Massilia sp. METH4: one gene and its partner. The protein of the gene in region 1 binds, or shares a complex with, the protein of each later gene. Links are inferred from orthologs where the notes say so. Each region holds a gene or a part of one and is shown on either strand. Other genes may lie near its edges.

Evidence for each region.
Region 2: the proteins of V6Z91_RS12370 (region 1) and uvrB are in contact, whole or in part, in a crystal structure (PDB 7EGT), measured with the Thermus thermophilus proteins. The link is inferred for Massilia sp. METH4 from one-to-one orthologs. Residues at the interface, in WP_096412145.1 of Thermus thermophilus: His654, Arg656, Phe657, Gln666, Asp668, Glu669, Lys680, Arg681, Leu682, Ser683, Lys685, Tyr686, Ala687; in WP_096411307.1 of Thermus thermophilus: Glu23, Leu25, Arg26, Asp27, Gly28, Glu29, Arg30, Phe31, Arg55, Glu326, Asp327, Phe328, Glu379, Ser382, Gln383, His398, Gly400, Arg401.

The regions. Positions count from the first base shown.
Region 1 is NZ_CP146614.1:2,789,423-2,792,785, forward strand. Bases 262-3,307 are described here. They hold V6Z91_RS12370 (UvrD-helicase domain-containing protein), read right to left. Parts: upstream 2,915-3,307; coding sequence 608-2,914; downstream 262-607. Other genes in these bases: V6Z91_RS12365 (M56 family metallopeptidase), read left to right, coding at 262-459; V6Z91_RS12375 (BPSS1780 family membrane protein), read right to left, coding at 2,990-3,307. Also shown: more of V6Z91_RS12365, read left to right, coding at 1-261; more of V6Z91_RS12375, read right to left, coding at 3,308-3,363. UniProt on the Escherichia coli protein: A helicase with DNA-dependent ATPase activity. Unwinds DNA duplexes with 3'-5' polarity. Translocates on single-stranded DNA with 3'-5' polarity. Initiates unwinding more efficiently from a nicked substrate than double-stranded DNA.
Region 2 is NZ_CP146614.1:41,641-44,934, reverse strand. The notes cover bases 121-3,097. They hold uvrB (excinuclease ABC subunit UvrB), read right to left. Parts: upstream 2,663-3,097; coding sequence 578-2,662; downstream 121-577. Other genes in these bases: V6Z91_RS00195 (amino acid aminotransferase), read left to right, coding at 2,878-3,097; V6Z91_RS00205 (SdpI family protein), read left to right, coding at 121-532. Outside these bases: more of V6Z91_RS00205, read left to right, coding at 1-120; more of V6Z91_RS00195, read left to right, coding at 3,098-3,294. UniProt on the Escherichia coli protein: The UvrABC repair system catalyzes the recognition and processing of DNA lesions. A damage recognition complex composed of 2 UvrA and 2 UvrB subunits scans DNA for abnormalities.

The DNA of each region.
Region 1 (3,363 bases):
AGCGCCCACGTCGCCGCCGTGTTCAACGAGGAGGTGACACGCAACGTCGACCGCCGACTGGCCGCGCTGGCGCGCACCCAGGAACGGCTGGGCAGCACGCTCGGCGAGCTGGGCGAACGCATGGCATCGGCCGACAGCGACGCCCGCCGCGAAGCGCTGTCGCGCCAGATGGCGGCAGTGCAGAAACAGATGGAACCCGTGCAGCAGCAGATGAGCCGGCTGACCGAAACGATGGCGCGCGAACACGCAAAGGTCGATGTCAACCGCGAACCGATGAAGAGCTTGCATGCCCGCATGGCCGAACTGTCGAAACCGATGGAGGAATACGGCCGCCGGATGGGCGAGCTGGGCCGCGAACAGGGCCGGCTGAGCCAAGAGGCGGACCGGACCACGCGGAAGCTGATCGAGGAGGCGCTGCGCAAGGGGCAGGCGGCGGAGCTGGGGAGCGGCCGGGGGTAACGAGGACCACGCTCTTGGTGGCGGGTTGCTACGGCATGAGTCCACCCCCAAGGCAGAACCCGGGGTCAGGGAGCAGAGTGGCCTTGCAAGGCCACTCTGCTGCGTCGGCAAGGAGCGGTGCTCCTTGAACCCCCCCGTCGGGGCGTACCTACCTCCCCAAGCGCTCCAGCTTCGCCACCGACAGATCCAGCACCTTCATCCCCGCGCTGCCGAAATTGATCTGCGCCCGGCAATTGCCACCGCTGCCCTCGATATTGACGATCACCCCCTCGCCGAACTTGGTGTGCGACACCGATTCGCCGATACGCCAGCCCGAGCCGTTGCCGGACTTTTGCGCCAGCCGCTGGGCGATCGCATTGTCGCTGCCGCCATTGAGCTGTACATCTTCCCACTGCGCCTTCTTGTTGGCGAACCAGTGCGTCTGCACGCGCGGCGACAGCCACTTCAGCGATTCCTCCGGCAGTTCGTCGAAGAAGCGCGACTTCATGTTGTAGCGCGTTTGCCCGTGCAGCATGCGGGTCTGGCAGAAGCACATGTACAGGCGCTTGCGCGCCCGCGTGATCGCCACGTACATCAGCCGCCGCTCTTCCTCGACGCCGCCTTCCTCCTTCGAACTGCTCTCGTGCGGGAACAGGCCTTCTTCCAGGCCGGTAATGAACACATTGTCGAATTCCAGGCCCTTGGCCGAGTGCACCGTCATCAGCTGCATCGCATCCTGGCCGGCCTGCGCCTGGTTGTCGCCCGCTTCCAGCGAGGCGTGCGCCAGGAATGCCGACAGCGGCGACATCACGGTGGCCAGCGGCGCATCCGCATCCACGATCTCCACGCCGTCGGCATTGATGATCGCCGCGCCCGCCTGCGCCTCGGCCGGCGGGCCCAGGTGCGCGGGCGCGCCCGGGCCATAGCCTTCCTCGGACACGAATTGCGTGGCCGCGCTGACCATTTGTTCCAGGTTTTCCACGCGGTCGGCGCCATCCTTCTCGTTGGCGTAATGCTGCAGGAGGCCGGACGACTCCAGCGTGATGCGCACCAGTTCCGGCAGCGCCATCTGCTGTGTCTCGAAGCGCACGCCTTCGATCAGCTTCACGAAGGCGCCCAGCGACGAACCTGCCTTGCCCACCATGTACGGCACGGCCGCATACAGCGAAATGCCGTACGTTTCGGCTGCGTTCTGCAACTGCTCCAGCGTGCGCGCGCCGATGCCGCGCGCCGGGAAGTTCACCACGCGCAGGAAGGCCGAATCGTTATGCGGGTTGTCCATCAATTGCAGGTAGGCGATCGCGTGCTTCACCTCGGCGCGCTGGAAGTAGCGCAGGCCGCCGTACACGGTGTACGGGATCGCGGCCGAGAACAACGCATGCTCGATCACACGCGATTGCGCGTTCGAGCGGTACAGTACGGCGATCTCCCGGCGCGGCGTGCCTTCGCTGATGAGGTTCTTGGCTTCGTCCACGAGCCATTGCGCTTCCTGCAGGTCGGACGTGGCTTCGTACACGCGCACCTGCTCGCCGTGCCCTGCGTCCGTGCGCAGGTTCTTGCCCAGGCGCCGGCTGTTGTTGGCGATCAGTACGTTGGCGGCATCGAGGATGTGGCCATGCGAGCGGTAGTTCTGCTCCAGCTTGATCAGGTTCTTCACGCGGAACTCGGACTCGAAGGCCACCATATTGCCCACATTGGCGCCGCGGAACGCATAGATGCTCTGGTCGTCGTCGCCCACGGCGAACAGCGCGCCGCCATGGCCCGTGCCATGGCCGGCGATCAGCTTCAGCCATGCGTATTGCAGGTTGTTGGTGTCCTGGAACTCGTCGACGAGGATGTGGCGGAAGCGCTGCTGGTAATGCTCGCGCAGCGGCTGGTTGCGCTGCAGCAGTTCATACGTGCGCAGCAGCAGCTCGGCGAAATCGACCACGCCTTCGCGCTGGCATTGTTCGTCGTACAGGTCGTACAGCTCCACCAGCTTGCGCTCGTTGGCGTCGTAGGCTTCCACCTGGCTGGCCCGCAAGCCCTGGTCCTTGTTGTTGTTGATGAAATACATCACCGACTTCGGCGGGAATTTTTCATCGTCCACGTTGTGCGCCTTCAAAAGGCGCTTGATCATCGACAGCTGGTCTTGCGTATCCAGGATCTGGAACGACTGGGGCAGCGCGGCATCGCGGTAGTGGGTTCGCAGCAGCCGGTTGCACAGGCCGTGGAACGTGCCGATCCACATGCCGCGTGTATTGATCGGCAACATTGCCGACAGGCGCGTCAGCATCTCCTTGGCGGCCTTGTTCGTGAACGTGACGGCCAGGATACCGCCCGGCGACACCTGCCCGGTCTGGATCAGCCAGGCGATGCGCGTGGTCAGCACGCGCGTCTTGCCCGAGCCGGCGCCCGCCAGGATCAGGGCGTTTTGCGGCGGCAGGGTGACGGCGGCGAGTTGTTCGGGATTGAGATTGTGGAGGAGATTCTGCATCCCTCCATTATACCTTTTGAACCTCGTCCGTTCCCGGTGGCGCGCCAGCAACGGCGCGCCTTCCAGGCCGTTTTGTCAACGTTTGTCGAGGGAGGCGGACCCGTCCGGCGGGGTGGAGAAAATGTGCGTGTAGGCCACGTACAGCGCGCAGTGCGCCACGCCGTACAGGATCTCGGAAAACATGCGCATCAGCGCGAAGCCCATCGTGCCGAAGCCGAACAGCGCGCGCACCAGCAGCAGCACGAGCACCGTGATCGCGAACAGGCTCACGGCGAACACCAGGAAGGCGCCGGCCGTGCGCTTGATGGCGAAGAAGCTGTAGAACAGGGCCTTGCCGGGCCCCATGCCGTTCCACTGCACCAGCGGGGCGGCGAAGCTGATCACCAGCAGGGCGGGGATGTACAGCAGCGCCGTGGTCAGCATGGTGGGAATCAGGCCGGACTCGACGA
Region 2 (3,294 bases), 2.7 Mb from region 1 along the record:
AAGGGCGGACGGCTTCGGCCCGCGCTGGGTCGTGTGGCTGACCGGGCCGGGTGCCATGGTGTTTGCGCTGCTGGCGGGGGGCGCGTTGCCTTACCTGTCGCCAAAGGGTTATGACGTGAACGCGTTCCGTTCGACCGCCGGCTACATCGTGGCGGTGGTCGTCGGCATGATGGGCCTGCTGCACGCGGTGTTCCTCACTGCGCTCTTCAACGAAGGGTTCGACGTGAGCCGCGCGGTCCCGGCCGCCATTTGCGTGATGCTGGCCGTGATCGGCAATTCGCTGGGCAAGGTACGCCGCAACTTCTACATCGGCATTCGCACTCCCTGGACCCTGGCGAGCGAGCGGGTGTGGTACGCGACGCACCGGGTGGGAGCCAGGCTGATGGTGGCTTCGGGCCTGCTGGGATTGCTCGCGGTGCTGCTTGGCGCGCCGGGGCATTATGCGATCGGGCTCGTCGTCATCGGCGCGTTGTTGCCGGTGTTGTATTCGCTGGTGCTGTACAAGCGGCTGGAGCGGGCAGGGGAGCTGTAAGAAAAAACGCCGCGTCGAACGCGGCGTTTTTCTTGACGGGCAGGCTTACTTTCCAGTGATCGAAATCACGTCCGCCCCCGGTGCACCGAAGGCTTGCTCCTTCAGCAGGTGCAACTGGTCCCGCACCTGCGCGGCCTTCTCGAACTCCAGGTTCTTCGCGTGTTCGACCATGAGCTTTTCGAGGCGCTTGATTTCCTTCGCCACCTGCTTCTCGCTCATCGTCTCGTACTTGGCAGTCTCCTGCGCGGCCTTCAGCTGCGTCGATTCGCGGTTCGGATCGTACACACCGTCGATCATGTCCTTGATGACCTTGTTGACGCCGCGGGCGATGATGCCGTGCTTCTCGTTGTGGGCGATCTGCTTGGCGCGGCGCCGCTCCGTTTCATCGATCGCGCGCTTCATCGAATCGGTCATCTGGTCCGCATACAGCAGGGCCACGCCGTTCAGGTTACGGGCCGCGCGGCCGATCGTCTGGATCAGCGAACGCTCGGAACGCAGGAAGCCTTCCTTGTCCGCGTCCAGGATCGCCACCAGCGACACTTCCGGCAAGTCCAGGCCCTCGCGCAGCAGGTTGATGCCGACCACCACGTCGAACGTGCCGATACGCAGGTCGCGCAGGATTTCCACGCGCTCGACCGTCTCGATATCGCTGTGCAGGTAGCGCACCTTGATGCCGTGGTCGGACAGGTATTCCGTGAGTTGCTCGGACATGCGCTTGGTCAGCGTCGTGACCAGCACGCGCTCGTTCTTGGCGATGCGGTCGTTGATCTCGGAAAGCAGGTCGTCCACCTGGGTGCGCGCCGGGCGCACGATGACTTGCGGGTCGACGAGGCCCGTCGGGCGCACCACCTGTTCCACCACCTGGTCGGCATGCTTCTGCTCGTACTCGGCCGGCGTGGCGGACACGAAGATCGTCTGCCGCATCTTGTTCTCGAATTCCTCGAACTTCAGCGGGCGGTTGTCGAGCGCGGAGGGCAGGCGGAAGCCGTAATCCACCAGGTTCGTCTTGCGCGAACGGTCGCCGTTGTACATGGCCGACAGCTGGCCGATGAGCACGTGCGACTCATCCATGAACATCAGCGCATCCTTCGGCAGGTAGTCGATCAGCGTCGGCGGCGGCTCCCCAGGCATCGCGCCGGACAGGTGCCGCGAGTAGTTCTCGATGCCTTTCGTGAAGCCGATCTCGGCCATCATTTCCAAGTCGAAACGGGTGCGCTGCTCGAGGCGCTGTTCCTCGATCAGTTTTCCTTCCTTGCGGAAGAATTCCAGGCGGTCGCGCAGTTCGGCCTTGATGCTCTCGATGGCGCGCAGCACCGTCGAGCGCGGCGTCACATAGTGCGAGCCGGGATAGACGGTGAAGCGGGGGATCTTCTGGCGCACGCGACCCGTCAGCGGGTCGAACAGCTGGATCGATTCCAGCTCGTCGTCCCACATTTCCAGGCGCACGGCCAGTTCCGCGTGTTCGGCCGGGAAGATGTCGATCGTGTCGCCGCGTACGCGGAAGGTGCCGCGGCCGAAGTCGACCTCGTTGCGCGTGTACTGCATCTGGATCAGGCGGGCGATGATGTCGCGCTGGCTCACCTTGTCCTTGGCGCGCAATGTCAGGATCATCTGGTGGTATTCGTTCGGATTACCGATACCGTAGATGGCCGACACGGTGGCCACGATGACGACGTCGCGCCGTTCCATCAGCGACTTCGTGCACGACAGGCGCATCTGCTCGATATGCTCGTTGATCGACGAGTCCTTCTCGATGAACAGGTCGCGCTGCGGCACATAGGCTTCCGGCTGGTAATAATCGTAATACGACACGAAGTACTCGACGGCATTCTGCGGGAAGAATTCGCGAAATTCGCTGTAGAGCTGCGCGGCCAGCGTCTTGTTGGGGGCGAATACGATGGCCGGCCGCCCCATGCGGGCGATCACGTTGGCCATCGTGTAGGTCTTGCCGGAGCCGGTCACGCCGAGCAGCGTCTGGAACGACAGGCCGTCGGCGATGCCTTCGCACAGCTGCTCGATGGCGGTCGGCTGGTCGCCGGCCGGCGGGAACGGCTGGTGCAGCTTGAAAGGGGAATCCGGGAACGTCAGCACGGTGGGCTCGGGGGCGCCAGCCAGTGATAAATCAGCCATGTGGTCAGACCTTTGCTAGAATAGGGAGTTGCACGTCACAACGTGCAGCCTTTGCGCGGCGACCTGCATACCTGGTCAATGCCGCGCACCGGAATTGCCGAGCACCGTGATCGCGGTACCTCCGCAGTGCCCGGACACGTGCCGTTGAAGTTGCTGCCGTTGAAGTTATAACGCTCACCCGCTGCGAATCGCATTCACTCGAATCCAATCCTATCATGACGAATCCTTCCGTTTTCAGTGCCATCGAGATGGCTCCGCGCGACCCGATCCTGGGCATCACCGAAGCTTTTAACGCCGACACCAACCCCAACAAGATCAACCTGGGCGTGGGCGTCTATTATGACGACAATGGCAAGGTGCCGCTGCTGTCGTGCGTGCAGAAAGCTGAAAACATCCTGATTGAACAGCCGGCCCCGCGCACCTACCTGCCGATCGAAGGCCTGGCCGCGTATGACAAGGCGGTGCAGGAACTGGTATTTGGGGCTGACAGTGCCGTAGTTCAAGAGCGCCGCGCGATCACCGTGCAGGCCCTGGGCGGCACCGGCGCCCTGAAGCTGGGCGCGGACTTCCTGAAGCGCTTCTCGCCGAATTCCGAAGTCTTCATCAGCGATCCAAGCTGGGAAAACCACCGC